4 regions of the Micromonospora sp. BQ32 genome follow, and region 3 is predicted to be linked to each of the others. Evidence: riboswitches for the same ligand, from Rfam matches in the RefSeq annotation. Region 3 holds a riboswitch; each other region holds the start of a gene.
The links. Region 3 has a riboswitch for cyclic di-AMP ahead of AC5L30_RS26205 (coiled-coil domain-containing protein). Riboswitches for the same ligand answer to the same signal wherever they lie in the genome.
Positions count from the first base shown of each region.

Region 1: another riboswitch for cyclic di-AMP. It lies ahead of AC5L30_RS05655 (coiled-coil domain-containing protein); the one in region 3 lies ahead of AC5L30_RS26205 (coiled-coil domain-containing protein).
Region 2: another riboswitch for cyclic di-AMP. It lies ahead of AC5L30_RS29620 (C40 family peptidase); the one in region 3 lies ahead of AC5L30_RS26205 (coiled-coil domain-containing protein).
Region 4: another riboswitch for cyclic di-AMP. It lies ahead of AC5L30_RS07890 (C39 family peptidase); the one in region 3 lies ahead of AC5L30_RS26205 (coiled-coil domain-containing protein).

Region 1 covers NZ_JCADBI010000002.1:442,283-445,850, reverse strand. The annotation lists gene AC5L30_RS05660 (YibE/F family protein) at 1-1,129, shown strand, start outside; cyclic di-AMP (ydaO/yuaA leader) riboswitch at 1,296-1,426, shown strand; gene AC5L30_RS05655 (coiled-coil domain-containing protein) at 1,431-2,450, shown strand; gene AC5L30_RS05650 (carbonic anhydrase) at 2,507-3,244, opposite strand; gene AC5L30_RS05645 (helix-turn-helix transcriptional regulator) at 3,483-3,568, shown strand, end outside.
Region 2 covers NZ_JCADBI010000022.1:3,346-6,913, forward strand. The annotation lists gene AC5L30_RS29610 (pyridoxamine 5'-phosphate oxidase family protein) at 1-432, opposite strand, end outside; gene dcd (dCTP deaminase) at 532-1,110, shown strand; gene AC5L30_RS29620 (C40 family peptidase) at 1,170-2,210, opposite strand; cyclic di-AMP (ydaO/yuaA leader) riboswitch at 2,224-2,359, opposite strand; gene AC5L30_RS29625 (N-acetylmuramoyl-L-alanine amidase) at 2,595-3,568, shown strand, end outside.
Region 3 covers NZ_JCADBI010000016.1:100,813-104,380, forward strand. The annotation lists gene AC5L30_RS26195 (SRPBCC family protein) at 1-141, shown strand, start outside; gene AC5L30_RS26200 (hypothetical protein) at 449-958, opposite strand; gene AC5L30_RS26205 (coiled-coil domain-containing protein) at 1,101-2,165, opposite strand; cyclic di-AMP (ydaO/yuaA leader) riboswitch at 2,171-2,302, opposite strand; gene AC5L30_RS26210 (cation diffusion facilitator family transporter) at 2,447-3,364, opposite strand; gene AC5L30_RS26215 (HelD family protein) at 3,472-3,568, opposite strand, start outside.
Region 4 covers NZ_JCADBI010000003.1:193,093-196,660, reverse strand. The annotation lists gene AC5L30_RS07900 (CDP-glycerol glycerophosphotransferase family protein) at 1-47, shown strand, start outside; gene AC5L30_RS07895 (alpha/beta hydrolase) at 52-798, opposite strand; gene AC5L30_RS07890 (C39 family peptidase) at 933-1,781, opposite strand; cyclic di-AMP (ydaO/yuaA leader) riboswitch at 2,013-2,154, opposite strand; gene AC5L30_RS07885 (hypothetical protein) at 2,440-3,210, opposite strand; gene AC5L30_RS07880 (hypothetical protein) at 3,339-3,568, opposite strand, start outside.

The DNA.
Region 1 (3,568 bases), on a different contig from region 3:
CGGCGACGGGCGGTGCGGCACGGTCGACGTCCGGGTGGACGACGGGCCGACCGCCGGCCAGCAGGTACAGACACCGGTTCCCGACGGACCCGGCGCACCCCGGGTCGAGGTCGGCGACGAGGTCATCCTGGTCGAGCTGGCCGATCCCACCGATCCCACCACCAGCAACTGGAACATCGCCGAGCACCAACGCGGCACCCCGATGGTGTGGCTGGCGGTGGTCTTCGCGGCCGCGATCGTCGCGTTCGGTCGATGGCGGGGCCTGGCCGCGCTCGCCGGATTGGCCGCCAGCTTCGCCATCCTGCTCACCTTCGTGCTGCCGGGCATCGGCGCCGGCAGGTCACCACTGCTGGTGGCGGTGGTCGGCGCGGCCCTGATCATGTTCGTGGTGCTCTATCTCACGCACGGGGTAACCGCACAGACCTCGGTCGCGGTGCTCGGCACCCTGGGCAGTCTGGTGCTGACCGGCGTCCTCGCCACCATCGCCACGGCCGCCACCCACCTCACCGGCTTCGGCAGCGAAGACGCCACCACCCTGTCGATGTTCCAGGGCGACGTGGACCTGCACGGTCTGCTGCTCGCCGGGATCATCATCGGATCGCTCGGGGTGCTCGACGACGTGACAGTCACCCAGGCGGCCACCGTCACCGAGCTGGCGAACGCCAACCCCGGCCTGACCCGGTTGCAGCTGTACCGGGCGGCCACCCGGGTCGGCCGCGCGCACATCGCCTCCACTGTGAACACCATCGTGCTGGCGTACGCGGGCGCGTCGCTGCCCCTGCTACTCCTGCTCACCGCCGACTCGCGGCCGATCGGGCAGATCCTCACCAGTGAGTTCCTCGCGCAGGAGATCGTCCGCAGCGCGGTCGCCACCCTCGGTCTGATCGCCGCCGTGCCGCTGACCACCGGACTGGCCGCGGTGGTGACCGCCGCCGGGCGCACCGGTGCGACGCCGTCCACCGACGCCGCGTCGTCCCGGCCCCAGCCGGACCGCTCGGAGGCACTGGCCGCTCTCATCTCACCGCGAACGACCGGCTCCGACGAGCCGGACCGGACGCGGACCGCACCCCCATCCGAGGCCACCGACCGGTGGCCGGAGTCGAACAGGAGCACGGATACGGCATGGTGACACTCCTCAGCGTGACCAGATCGGGCATCCACCCTGAGAACCACGTCACTGGTCACTCAACGCTATGGCGAAATGACACTTTTGGTCGGCATCCAGGCGTAGCTCACCCGGTCGACTCTCGGGTAACCTCGCTGCCGGTTACCGATGAAGGCGCGAAGCGGCGCCTGCGGTGCCACCGCCCAATCGCCAACCGGCGAGCCGGGGACCCAGGTACCTGGGGTGAATCCGCGTCAGCGGTAGGGGCCACTTCCGCCCCGAACCCGTCAGCTAACCCGGTCGGCGGTCGACGGAAGGGAACATTGTGACGGCACCCCTACGCCGCTGGTTGACTCCCGTGGTGGCCGTGATCGCCGCACTGACCGTGCTCGCCGGGCCGCTCCCAGCGAACGCCGCTCCGACGAACCCCACACCGTCCGGGCACGAGGAGGACGGCGAGCCCAAGCTGCTCAACGACGTCATCGAGCAGGCCAACCGCGACTACTCCGCCGCCAAGTCCAAGCTGGACAAATCCAAGAAGCGACAGGGCGAGTTGGCCGCAGAGGTCAACCGGGCCAAGGCCGACCTGGACGCGTTGGCCCCGCAGGTCGGGCAGATCGCCGCCCAGGCGTACCGGACCGGCCGGATCGGCGCGGTCGCGATGCTGCTGGAGAGCGAAGCGCCCGACTCGTTCGTCCGGCGCGCCGGGATGCTCGACGAGATAAACATGGTCAACGAGAAGAAGCTCTCCGAGGTCAACGCGGTGAAGGCCCGCGCCGAGCAGGCCAAGCTGGCCCTCGACACCGAGGTCCGCGAGCAGCAGAAGCAGACCGCCCTGATGGCGAAGCGCAAGAGCGAGGCCGACAAGGCGCTCTCCCTCGTCGGCGGCAAGGGTTTCACCGGCGGCCTGGTGGATGCCACCTCCAAGGTCGCGAAGATCGGCCCGGGTCGCACGGCCGACGGTGACTGGAAGCCCCAGTCGTGCAGCGAGAACGACCCCACCACGTCCGGCTGCGTCACGCCGCGCACGCTGCACGCGTACAAGGAGGTCAAGGCGGCCGGCTTCAACCGGTTCGTCGGCTGCTACCGCCCCGGCGGGCCGTGGGAGCACCCGAAGGGCCGCGCCTGCGACTGGTCGCTACAGAAGAGCGGGTTCTCCCCGTGGCACAACAACGACACCCGGACGTACGGCAACAACGTCGCCGCGTTCCTCATCCGTAACGCCGACCGGCTCGGCATCTACTACGTGATCTGGAACCGGCAGATCTGGTTCCCGGCCACCGGCTGGAGTTCGTACAGCGGGCCGTCGAACCACACCGACCACGTCCACATGTCGCTGCTCTGACCCGCACGATCCCCATCGAGGGCCGTTCCGCGTGACGCGGAGCGGCCCTCGTCGCGTCAGACGGTGGCAGCGGCGGCCGGGCCGGTCGGCTCGGGCGATCCGGCCGGGCGGTCCAACGTCGCGAAGCCGGCCGGCACGGCGGCCACCGGGCGCACCGCTCCGGCGGCGAGTCGGTAGGACACCCCCACCACCGCGCACCGCCCCCGCGCCACCTCGTCGGCCAGCACCGGGGACTGCCCGAGCAACGTCTCGACGGTCTGTGCGATGTGGATGTCGACGATGCCGTCGATGTCGTCCACGCCCTCGGCCTCGGCCCGGCGCAGGCTGGGCAGCACGGCGTCGACCACCGCGCGCAGATGGCCACTCGGTGCGGTACCCGTCGCGGCGGACTCCCGGGCGGCCTGCACCGCACCGCACGAGTCGTGGCCGAGCACCACCACCAGCGGGGTGCCGAGCACGGTCACCGCGTACTCGACGCTGCCGAGCACCTCGGGGCCGGCGGTGTGCCCGGCGGTGCGCACCACGAACAGGTCGCCCAGACCCCGGTCGAAGATGATCTCAGCGGCCAGCCGTGAGTCGGAGCAGCCGACGATCACCGCGAACGGGTGTTGCCCGTCGGCCACGGCGGCCCGGCGCCCGGCATCCTGGTTGGGGTGGCGGGGGGCGCCATCGACGAAGCGCCGATTGCCGGCGACCAGCTCGGCGTACGCCCGGGTCGGCTCGCTGAGCGCGGTGGCCCGGTCGGTGGTCCGCTGCGAACCCGGCTGACCGCCGGAGCTCCCGGTATGACTCATCCCGCACCTCGTCTCGACACATCTGGCCTGGTCAAGCCGGCTTTCCGCCGGCCGGGCGGGCTGGCGCTGGCTCGTGCTCCACCGTCACACGCACCGTAAGATGCGTCAAGGTATGCGTGATTTAGATTTCATACGTTGACTCCGGCCGCCCCCTGGGCAACCTCCCCTGGGCAGGGCGGGCCAGACTCTCGCGAAGGCAGGCGGACACCAGGAAGGCGGTCACACGATGGAGAGCACGGTGACGGGTGACACCGGCGGCGGGCGGAACTGGACGTTCCTCACCAATCACGGGCACGTCCTGCTGGCCATCGCCCGCGATCCGAC
Region 2 (3,568 bases), on a different contig from region 3:
CGCGAGGCCCGGAATGCCCGCGACGTGCTGCTCACGGCGGGTGAGCATCGCCACGTCGACGGTGAACTCGAAGAGCCGCCAGTCGACCAGGGGCTCGGCCCGGGCGCTCTGCGCCAAGAGCGCCACCCGGACCGGATCGGTCACCGGACGGGCACGCCCCGCCACGTACGCCTCGTCGTCGCTCTCCTCCGCCGGGAACGAGTGCAGCGCGTAACGGCCGTCCCGTTCGAGGTCGCGGCGCTTGGGCGAGTCGATGATGAAGCAGAACAGCCCCTCAGCGGTGATGACCGGGGAGACCGGATGGACGCGGGGCCCGCCGTCGGCACGGATCGTGGCCAGATAGCCGAAGCCCGGCCCGTACTGCTGAAGGAGAACGCGGATCCCGTCGGCGAGTCGGGGCTCGTCGGCGGCGAATTCGGACCAGGAAGCCATGCGGGCATTCTATCGAACAAATGTACGAGCAGCGACCTCGACGCGCTGGTCACCGGCACCGAATCCGGGCACTTTTGGCAACGCGGCTATGGTGGTCCGATGCTGCTCTCCGACCGCGACCTGGTCTCCGAGATCAAGGCCGGCACGCTGGGCCTGGAGCCGTTCGAGCCCACCCTGGTCCAACCGTCCAGCATCGACGTCCGACTCGACCGGCTGTTCCGGGTCTTCAACAACCACCTCTACACCCACATCGATCCCGCCATGCAGCAGGACGACCTGACCTCGGTGGTCGAGGTGCCCGACGGCGAGCCGTTCGTGCTGCACCCGGGGGAGTTCGTGCTCGCCTCGACGCTGGAGGTCATCTCGCTGGGTGACCAGCTCGCCGGCCGACTGGAGGGCAAGAGCTCCCTGGGCCGGCTCGGGCTGCTCACCCACTCCACCGCCGGTTTCATCGATCCGGGCTTCTCCGGTCACGTGACGCTGGAACTCTCGAACGTGGCGAACCTGCCGATCACCCTGTGGCCGGGCATGAAGATCGGGCAGCTCTGCATCTTCCGACTCTCCTCGCCGGCCGAGCACCCGTACGGCTCGGTGGTCTACGGCTCGCGCTACCAGGGCCAGCGGGGGCCGACGCCCAGCCGCGCCTGGCAGCACTGGCGCACCTGGCCGACCCGCTAGAACCAGGACGACGAGGGCCCGCCGCGACGGATCGCGACGGGCCCTCCGAACATCCAGAGTCAGCCTGGGCGGCCGTAACTGTGGATCGGGCCGTCGTCGACCTTCTTCATCTTGACCGGTTGACCGGCCTGCGAGGCGTGCACCACCCAACCGTCGCCGACGTACATGCCGACGTGGTGGATGTCGCTGTAGTAGAAGACCAGGTCGCCGGGGCGCAGGTCGCCCCTGCTGACGTCCTTGGTGACGCGGCTCTGCGCGGCGGCGTTGTGCGGCAGCGACACGCCGGCCTTCGCCCAGGCGGCCAGCATCAGCCCGGAGCAGTCGTACGAGTTCGGACCCTCGGCACCCCAGACGTAGGGCTTGCCGATCTGCGCGCAGGCGAACTTGACCGCGGTGCCCGCGGCGCCGCCGGGGTAGCTACCCGGGCAGGGCGCCGGGCGCAGCGGACCGCCGCCGCCGTTGCCGTACACCTTGAGGCGCAGCTTCTGCAGGCGGTCGATCTCTTCGTTGATCTGCTTCTTCTTCGCCGCCAACTGAGCCTCGGTGCGGGTCAGCTGGGCCACCATCTCGTCCAGCGGCGCCTTCTGCGCGGCCAACTGGTCGCGCAGGTCGGCCACCTGGCGTACGTCCTTCTGCTGGTTGTGTGCGAAGCGGTCGAGCATTTCGAGCTGGCCGACCACCTCGCTGGGCGACCGGCTGCCCAGCACCGCGTTGACGGTCGAGACGTTCTCACCCTTGTAGGCGCGTACGGCCAGGGCGCTGACCTTGTCCATCGCGGCGTCGACCTGGCGCTCCAGCGGGGTGATCCGGGCGGCCAGCGCGTCGGCCTGCTTGCGCTTCGCGGCGAGGTCGGTGCGGGTGGCGTTGTGCCGTTCGATGATCGGTTCGAGCTTGTTCCAGTCGGCGTCGATCTGGCGCTCGATCTCGGCGACGGACGGGTCGGCGTGGGCCGCCGTGGCACTGCCGGTCAGGACGACGGCGATGCCGGCCAGCGCGGCGAGTGCGGTGGTGAAGCGGGACCAGCGTGGGCGCGGCACGATCGACGCCGGGCCGGCTGATGCCGGCCGCTCGGACGACGGCCGCGGGGCATGGAGTGCCACCGGGGTTCCGTACTCCTTCTTCCTGACCGCCTACCGGGTTAGCTGACGGGTTCGGGCGGGAAGTCGGCGCCCTACCGCAGTGGCTGCGGATTCACCCCGAGGGACCTGGGTCCCCGGTTCGCTCGGAAACGACTCGGCGGTGTCGGTCCGTTACCGCCCGGGCTGGGCGGAGCTGCTGTCGGGCCGACGAATGACCAGAGTAGAGACGCTCGTTACCGATCCGCAACCCGTGCGGCCGTGACACTCCGTACCGATTGGACGAGACGACCGACCGTGTGTGAAGAATTCTTTCCGCTGACGTAGATAGATGGAAAGGTATTGACCTGACCTCCCGGGCGGCGCGATGGTGACCTGACCTCACTCCGCGAGAATCTAGGGGGTTCGATGCACCATCCAACCCTGTCGGCCGGCTGGCGTGCCCTGCTCGCCGCCACCGTGGTCGCCGCCGCGACCACGGTGCCACTCTCCGCCGGCCCGGCCGCCGCCGCGCCCACGACCGACCGCCAGCAGCAGTACGCCGCCGCGGCCACCGAGTACGGGGTGCCGACCGTCGTGCTGCTCGGCGTCTCCTACCTGGAGTCGCGCTGGGACACCAACGCCGGCACACCGAGCACCAGTGGCGGCTACGGCCCGATGCACCTGACCGACGCGCGGCACGTGGCCGCCCTACCCGGGGGTGGTCACCACGACGCCGGCGCCGAGGACCCCCGCGGCGACGATTCCCGTCCCGCCCGGGTGCCCGCACCCCGGTCGGTCGAGGCCCCCGCGCCGTCCACCGCCGCGTTGCAGACCGTGGACGCCGCCGCCGCGCTGACCGGCACCACTCCCGAGGCACTGCGCACCGACACGGGCCTCAACATCCGGGGTGGGGCCGCGCTGCTCAGCGCGTACCAACGGGACCTGGGTGCGCCGGTCGGCGCCGGCACCGACCCGGCCGCCTGGTACGGCGCGGTGGCCCGCTACTCCGGCGCGGACAGCGCCGACGCCGCCGCGGCCTTCGCCGACGAGGTCTTCACCACCATCGTCGCAGGCCAGTCCCGGGTGACCGACGACGGCCAGCGGGTCACCCTGCCGGCCCGTGCGGTGCGCCCCGAGCGTTCCTGGTTGGACAGGCTGGGCCTGCGCCGGCTGGCCCGCCCGGACGGGGTGGAGTGCCCCCGCACCATCTCCTGCGAGTGGATCCCGGCACCCTACGAGGCGTTCGGCGACGGGGACTACGGCAACCACGACCTGTCCGACCGGCCCGCACGGCAGAAGATCGAGTACATCGTCATCCACGACACCGAGGCGAGTTGGGCGACCACGCTGCAACTCGTCCAGGATCCGACCTACGTGAGCTGGCACTACTCGCTGCGCTC
Region 3 (3,568 bases):
CGCATCGAGGTCGAGATCACCCTGACCGCGCCGACGCCGCTGTTCCGCTACGCGTTCCGCCAGGCCCGAGCCGCTCACCTCGCCCTCGCCACCCGGCTGGGCGCGGTCCTCGACCGCACCGGCAACCCCCCGCTCACCTGACCCGCCCCGCCCCGCCCCGCCCCGCTGCCGCAGGCAGAGGTCGCCGTGGCAACGCCTGTCGGGGCGGTGCCACTCCGGCAAGCGATATACCTCAGAGGTATGAATATGACTCCTTGGTATAACGCCTACCAGCGATACTCCCGCCCGTCCGCTGCGCCGATCTTGCGATTCCGGTTGCCGATATCAGTGGGATGCCCACATTCGTCGGGACAGCAAGTGCAAGATCGCGGGGGCAGGACAGGCCGCTGCACCTGACGCAACGGCCCGTCCTGGGTGCGGAGCCCATGCGCACAGGCGGCGCAGGCAGCTAGACCGTGGTGGCAGCGCGATCCCGGTTCGTGCGGGTGGTTCCGGCGGCGGGCCGCCGGCCCCATGGTTTGTAGGTGGACAGCACCGTCGCGATGATCATTAGGCTGGTGGACACCGCCGGCGCGATGACCAGGTCGGCGCGATCACCTGCGGGCAGGGCAGGGCCCACCGCTCCGGCGTGGCGCAGGTTCGGGGTGAGCAGGAACAGCACCAGCCCGACCATCACCGTGGTGAGCACGAGCTTGACCAGCACCCAGCGGTGGCGCAGCAGGCCCCACGGGGTGAGCAGCGAGCTGGCGACTCCGATCAGCCAGACCAGGACGCTCAGCGGCGCGAACAGCACCGTGCCGACCAGGGCGGTCACCGGATAGACCACCGCCGGGTCGGCGCCCCGCTGCACGGCGATGCCGAGAGTGAGCAGCACCAGGTCGGTGCCCAGCCAGCCAAGCGAGGTGACGAGGTGCAGGGTGAGTAGCGCCTTGCGGGTGGTGGGTCGGATCCGAGGCATACCGCGATGCTGCCCGCCGACCCCGGCCGGGTCGTCCGACGAGCGACGACATCAGGGGTACGCCCGGCGACGTAGCCCGGCCCCGGACGCACGTGATGCCTGTGAGTCATCACGATGACTCACAGGCATCACAACGCGTGGGTCAGTAGACCGACAGGTGTACGTGGTTGGTGTGGTCGGTGGACGGGGTGCCGTTCGCCCCGCTGTACGACTTCCACCCGCTGCTGGGCAGCCAGATCTGCCTGTACCAGATCACGTAGAGCACGGCGAGCCGGTCCGCGTTGCGGATGAAGTACGCGGCCAGGTTGTTGCCGTAGGTCTTGTCGCCACCGGTGGCGTTGCCGCCGAAGCCGTTCTTCTGCGCCGCGAAGTCGCAGGCCCGGCCCTTCGGGTGCTCACCGGAGCCGCTGGGGCGGTGGCACGAGACGTACCGGGTGAAGCCCGCGGCCTTGGCCTGGTTGAGCGCGTGCAGGGTGCGGGGGGTGATGCAGCCGTTGGCCGGCGTGGGGTCGTTGACGCTGCACGACTCGGAGGGCCAGGAGCCGTCGGAGTTACGCGGCGCGGCCTTCGCGTTGGCGGTGGAGGTGCCCCGGTTGGAACCGGCGTCGGCGGTGGTCTGCGGCTTGGGGGTGGTGGCCACGGTCAGGGCCCGTTCGGCCTGTTCCTTGCGCTTGGCCATTACCGCGACCTGCTTGCGCTGCTCGTTGATCTCGCCGTCCAGGGCAACCCGGGTGCGGTTGGCCTGGTCCTTGCTGGCCAACAGGTCACGCAGCACCCGGTCCTCGTTGGCGGCCACCGCGTCCAGCGCGGCCGCCCGGTCCATGAAGCCTTCGGGAGTGTTGCTGTTGAGCAGCGCCGACATCGCACCGAGCCGGCCGGTGCGGTACGCCACCTCGGCGATCTCGCCGACCTTGCCGCTGCGCTGGTCGATCTCGACCTCGATGGTCTTCAGCTGGCCGGCGAGCTGCTGCTGCCGTCGTACGGAGCTGTCCAGGGCGCGCTTCGCGTCCAGGTAGCCCTTGCTGGCCGCCTCGAGTTGGGCGCGCAACGCCGGGGTGCCGCCCTCCTCGTCGGAGTTGGGTGCGGCGGCTCGCTGGCCGGTCGGGGGAGCGGCCGAGGCGGTGCCGGCCGGGAGCGCGACGCCGAGGGCGAACATCGCGACGATCAGGGCCGCCAGTCGGGCGGCGGGTGGTCGTGCTGGTGCCACTGCGCATGTCCTTCCGTCAGCCGCCGACCGGGTTAGCTGACGGGTTCGGGACGGAAGATCCCTACCGCTGACGCGGATGCACCCCAGGAACATGGTTCCCCGGTTCGCCCAGGTGGGCGATTAGGCGGCGACCGCCACCGGCGCCGGGAGGGCGCCGCCTGGTGGAGGCCGGGACCGAGCCTACCGGTGCCGGTGGGGCGGCTGCAGCCAATGTGACGGACGGTGCGTGCGTCACCACGGAAATTTGCGGCGAAAGTGGAGGAAGGCCCCGAAAGGCCCCGTCACCACTCGATGGAGCCACACGCTCCGGAGGTGGCGCCGGGCTCGATCTGCAACGTCGCGTGCTCGATGCGGAAATCGTCATGCAGGGCCGTACGCGCCGCGGTGAGCACCGCGCCGACCTCCGCACCGGGTGCCATGGTCAGGTGTGCGGAGGCCACCTCCATGCCCGAGGTGAGCGTCCAGACGTGCAGGTCGTGCACCTCGACGACACCGGGGACCGCGGCCAGTCGGTCGTGCACGGCGGTCACCTGGAGGTGCTCCGGGGCGGCCTGCACCAGGATGCGGATGGCGGCGCGGGCCAGCCGCCAGGTGCGCGGCAGGATGAACACGCCGATGGCGACCGCGACCAGGGGGTCGGCCCACCACCAGTCGGTGACGGTGATGAGCAGCGCCGCCCCGATGACGCCGAGCGAGCCGAGCAGGTCGCCGAGCACCTCCAGGTAGGCGCCCTGGAGGTTGATGCTCTCCCGGGCCCCGGCGCGCAGCAGGGCGAAGGCGACGATGTTCGCGAGCAGACCGAGCACGGCCACCGCGAGCATCGGGCCGGCGATGACCTGGTGCGGGTCGCCGAAACGGCGGATCGCCTCGATCACCACGTAGATCGCGACGCCGGAGAGCAGGACGGCGTTGGCCAGTGCGGCGAGTACCTCGAGTCGGTAGAGCCCGAAGGTGCGCTGTGGGTCGCCGGTGGCCCGCCGGGTCGCGGTGATCGCGGCGAGCGCCATGCCGATGCCGAGTACGTCGGTGAACATGTGCCCGGCGTCGGAGAGCAGGGCGAGCGAGCCGGTGTGCAGGGCGGCCACCGCCTCGACCACCATCAGGGTGGCGAGCAGCCCGAATGCCGCCCAGAGTCGACCCCGGTGCTGGTGTGCGGCATTGGCGACGGACCCATGGTGGTGGTCATGACCTGCGCCCACGAGAATCACCTTCCGCCGCTGGTCGGGACCCGGTCAAATGTATGCTCACATCGCTATGTGTGCAAGTGTACGGGCAGTGCCTGTCGCCGGCGGCAGTCCCACGCAGGTCAGCCGGTCGGGTCGATGGTGGTGAGCCGCTGGGTGGCCCGGGAGAGCGCCACGTACAGGGTGCGTACCCCGGCACCCGGGTCCGCCCGGATCTCG
Region 4 (3,568 bases), on a different contig from region 3:
GGGAGCTGACGCCCGCGGAGAAACTGACCGCGTCCGCACCGGCGTAGCCGCTCAGCGGTACGGGTCCAGCAACGCCAGCACCGCCGCCGGGTCCTCCACGTGCGCGTTGTGCCCGAGACCGGGCAGCGTGGCGACCGGTACGCCGTACTCCTTGAGCTGTTCGTCGGTGACCATCGGGTCGTTCTCCCCACGCGCCAGCACCACCGGCACGTCGGTCGCCGCCAGCAGCGCGGCCAGGTCGGGCTCGCCGACGGCGAAGGCGGTCGGGTCCATGGCGAGGCGCCACCGGCCGTCGACCTGGCGCAGCCCGGCGTCCACCACCGGGTGGTCCGGTGAGACCAGGCCGGCCAGCCCGGAGACCCGCAGGTAGCGGCGAGCCGCCTCGGTGCGGCTGGCGAACCAGCTCACCGGGCGGGCGGCGACCTCGGCGGCGCGGGTCAGCTCAGCGGGTGACCAGACCGCCTTGATGCCCAGCCCGACCACCGCGTCCACCGGCGTTCCGGCGTCGCGGGCGGCCAGCGCCAGGCCGACCACGCCACCCAGCGAGTGCCCGAGCACGACCAGCCGGTCGTCGGGGGCGAGGGCCTGCGCGATCTGCTGGGCGAAGCCCACAAAGGAGTACGACGGCAGCGGCGGCGCCCAGCCGTGGCCGGCGAGGTCCGGTGCCAGCCACCGCCCGGGCCAGTGCTGCTCAAGGTACGGCGCCCAGGGCAACCACACGTCCCCGGTCGCCCCCATGCCGTGCAGCAGCAGCAGGACCGGCCTGCGACCGGCGTGACCACCCGATTTCTCCACCACGGCCGCAGTCTCCCACGGTTCACGGCCCGGTACGAGAGTCGTCGATGACAGCCCACCGGCGAACCGCGCGGAGAAACGCCGCGGGCGCCGGCCCCTTGTGGGAGACGGCGCCCGCGGCGGTCAGCGTGCCCGGGTCAGGCGGAGTAGCCCCGGCTGGCGATCCAGTTGGCCAGGTCGATGGTGGTGATCCAGTACGACGAGTCGGCCGGGTTCGCCGAGTCGGCGATCCGCACGGTGCGACCGTTGTCCTTGTAGCCCACGACGGCGATGTAGTGCCCGCCGCCGTAGGAGTGCCAGCCGCCGTCGGTGTCGGTGGCGTCCCCGACGACGTTGGCCACCACGCCCCGGCCGTCGGTGATGGCCTTCACCACGTCGGCCTGGAGCCGGTCCATCTGCGCCGGGCTGGGTGCGCCGAGGAACATCCGGGTCCGGTACGGGGAGCCCTTCACCTCGGCGTTGAGGACCCGGGTGGTGTCCTCGGCCGAGTTGGTGCCCATCTCGGTGGTGCCCAGCTCGGCGCCGAGCTCATCCTGGGTGCGGTCGATGCCGGCGGCGCTGAGCGCGTTGCGGGTGGCCGCCGGGCCGCAGTTGTAGTAAGTGTTCTGCGCCTCGTAGTCGTAGTCGAGGATCTTGGTCGCGGGCGGCTTCGGCCGCTCCGGCTTCCGGGTCAGGTCCGGGTTGCTGCTGGCCTTGGCGGCGGGTGACGCGGCACTGGTGGCCGGGGCGGCCGTGGTCGGCGCGGCGCTGGCAAGGGGGGACGCGTCCCGAACCTCGCCGCGGGAGGCGGCGACGTCGCTGCGCAGCTCGGCGACCGTGGTCGCGGTGCGCTGACCGGCCGGCGCGTCATCGGCCGTGGTGAGCAGGGCGCCGGTGGTGGTGGCGATCGCCAGGGCCGCGGCGGAGGCGGCGACAATCTGGTACGGGCGCTCGGTGGCGAGGCGGCGGAGCTGGCGCTTCAGGGTGTGCTTCACGGGGTCCTCCACGGATCGGGGGAGAGCGGCACACCGGGGCCGGACCGGTATCCGGGCAGGCGCCAGCGCGCGGACGGTGGTCCGCGGATGGTGAACCGCTCAGGGGAACGCCCGGCGCGGCCGGGCGGGGAAGGCGATGACCCGGGGGTCAGCTCACCGTCACGCGACGAATGAGCGGGTGCACCGCCGCGCCGTGGAGGCGAGGGAACAACCGAGGGGTGGAAAGGTGCTGCACGAGGATGTGACTCCTTCCGACACCGCCTACCGGGTTAGCTGACGGATTCGGGCGGGAAGATCGCCCTACCGCGGGCCGTGGCTCGCGGATTCACCCCGGACTTACTGGTGGGTCCCCGGTTCGTTGATCACGATTAAGCGGGTCGGTGCGGCGTCGCGTCTTGCGATCGGTTACCGCACCGGACGGGACGACAGTACTGGTCACTCCGCACCCCTGCCAAGCCAGGTTCACCTGCGTAAACCTCAATCGTGGCAACAATTTCTGCGCGTATTGCCGATGATGTGACTCGATGGGACAACCGGTTACGGCGACGTCTGCGGGCGACAACCGGACAGGCCGCAAAGAACGCGGCCATAATCGCGGGAACAATGCCGCCGATCGCGCCGGCCGTCCGATTCCGCAATTGGGTGACCGGCCTCACATCACGGATCGGGCTCAACTCACCCGGGCCGGGCGCCACCGTGCCACGGCGGCGGGACGCAACGCCCTGACCACCGTCCGGCGGGCGGGCACCGGGGCCGGGCGCAGCCGGGCCGCCGCCGCATACGCCTCCTCGGCGAGGGTACGAGCCGACTCGGCGGCCAACTCCGCGTCGCGCCAGGCGGCCCGCTCACGGCCGGCGGCCACCTGGTAGTCGGCCAGCCGCGCATCCCGGATCACCCGGCTGATCAGCACCTCCTGCTCGACCGGGTGCCGCCGGGGATCCCAGCCGCGCCGGTGCCCGAACACGTCGCCGAGCTGCGTCATGGTCAGGTCGCCCCGCCAGTACGCCGCCATCGCCGCGCGGTGCAGATAGCGTTCCCGGGCGGCGTACTCGGCGGGGGTGTGCGGGGTCTGCGGGGTGGGCAGCGCCCCGGCGCCCGCGAAGCGACGCGCGGCGGTGTCCGCCTCGTCGTACCCCGTCCAGGCCCGCTCCAGCTGCTCCTGAGCGGTCAGCCAGGCGGCGCGTCGCCGCCGGGCGGTGGTGGCCGCGCCGGCCGCGGCGACGGCCACCTCCTCGGCGTAACGGCGCATGTCGACAACCTCGGCGGCGGCCAGCTCCCGAGCGGTGGGCACGGTCGGAAGCGGCTCGTCCGTGGGCCGGTCCCGTTCGGGACGGGCGGCCAGCACGGTGAGGAGGCCCAGGGTCAGCAGGAACAGCGTCGACCAGATGGCGGCGGCCTGCGGCACCTCGGTCACGAACTGGTAGAAGACGACGGTCTCCATGGTCGGCACCTCGGGGAGAGAGCAGTGCGATGGGAGCCGCGCCGGCGGGCCACGGTGGGCCAGGGGCCGGCGGGGTGGGAAGCGGTGGGTCGACGGGGCGCGGCGATGGGACGGGTCGTCCCGGTGGCTCAGCGCCCGGGTGGAGCCCGGGAAGCCCGACTGCTCGAACCCTCGACGAGGGGCAGCCGGTCAGACTCGGCCGCGCGGACCGGCAGCGCGCCGGTCGCGGTGGTGCCCTGATCGCCGGGGAGCGTCACCGGCGTGTCGACCGACCATGCCGGTACCGACTCCTCGGTGGCCTCCGGCGGTATCGCCGAGGCCGGGCGGGTCGCACTGAGCGCCCCGGCGTGCCGGCAGG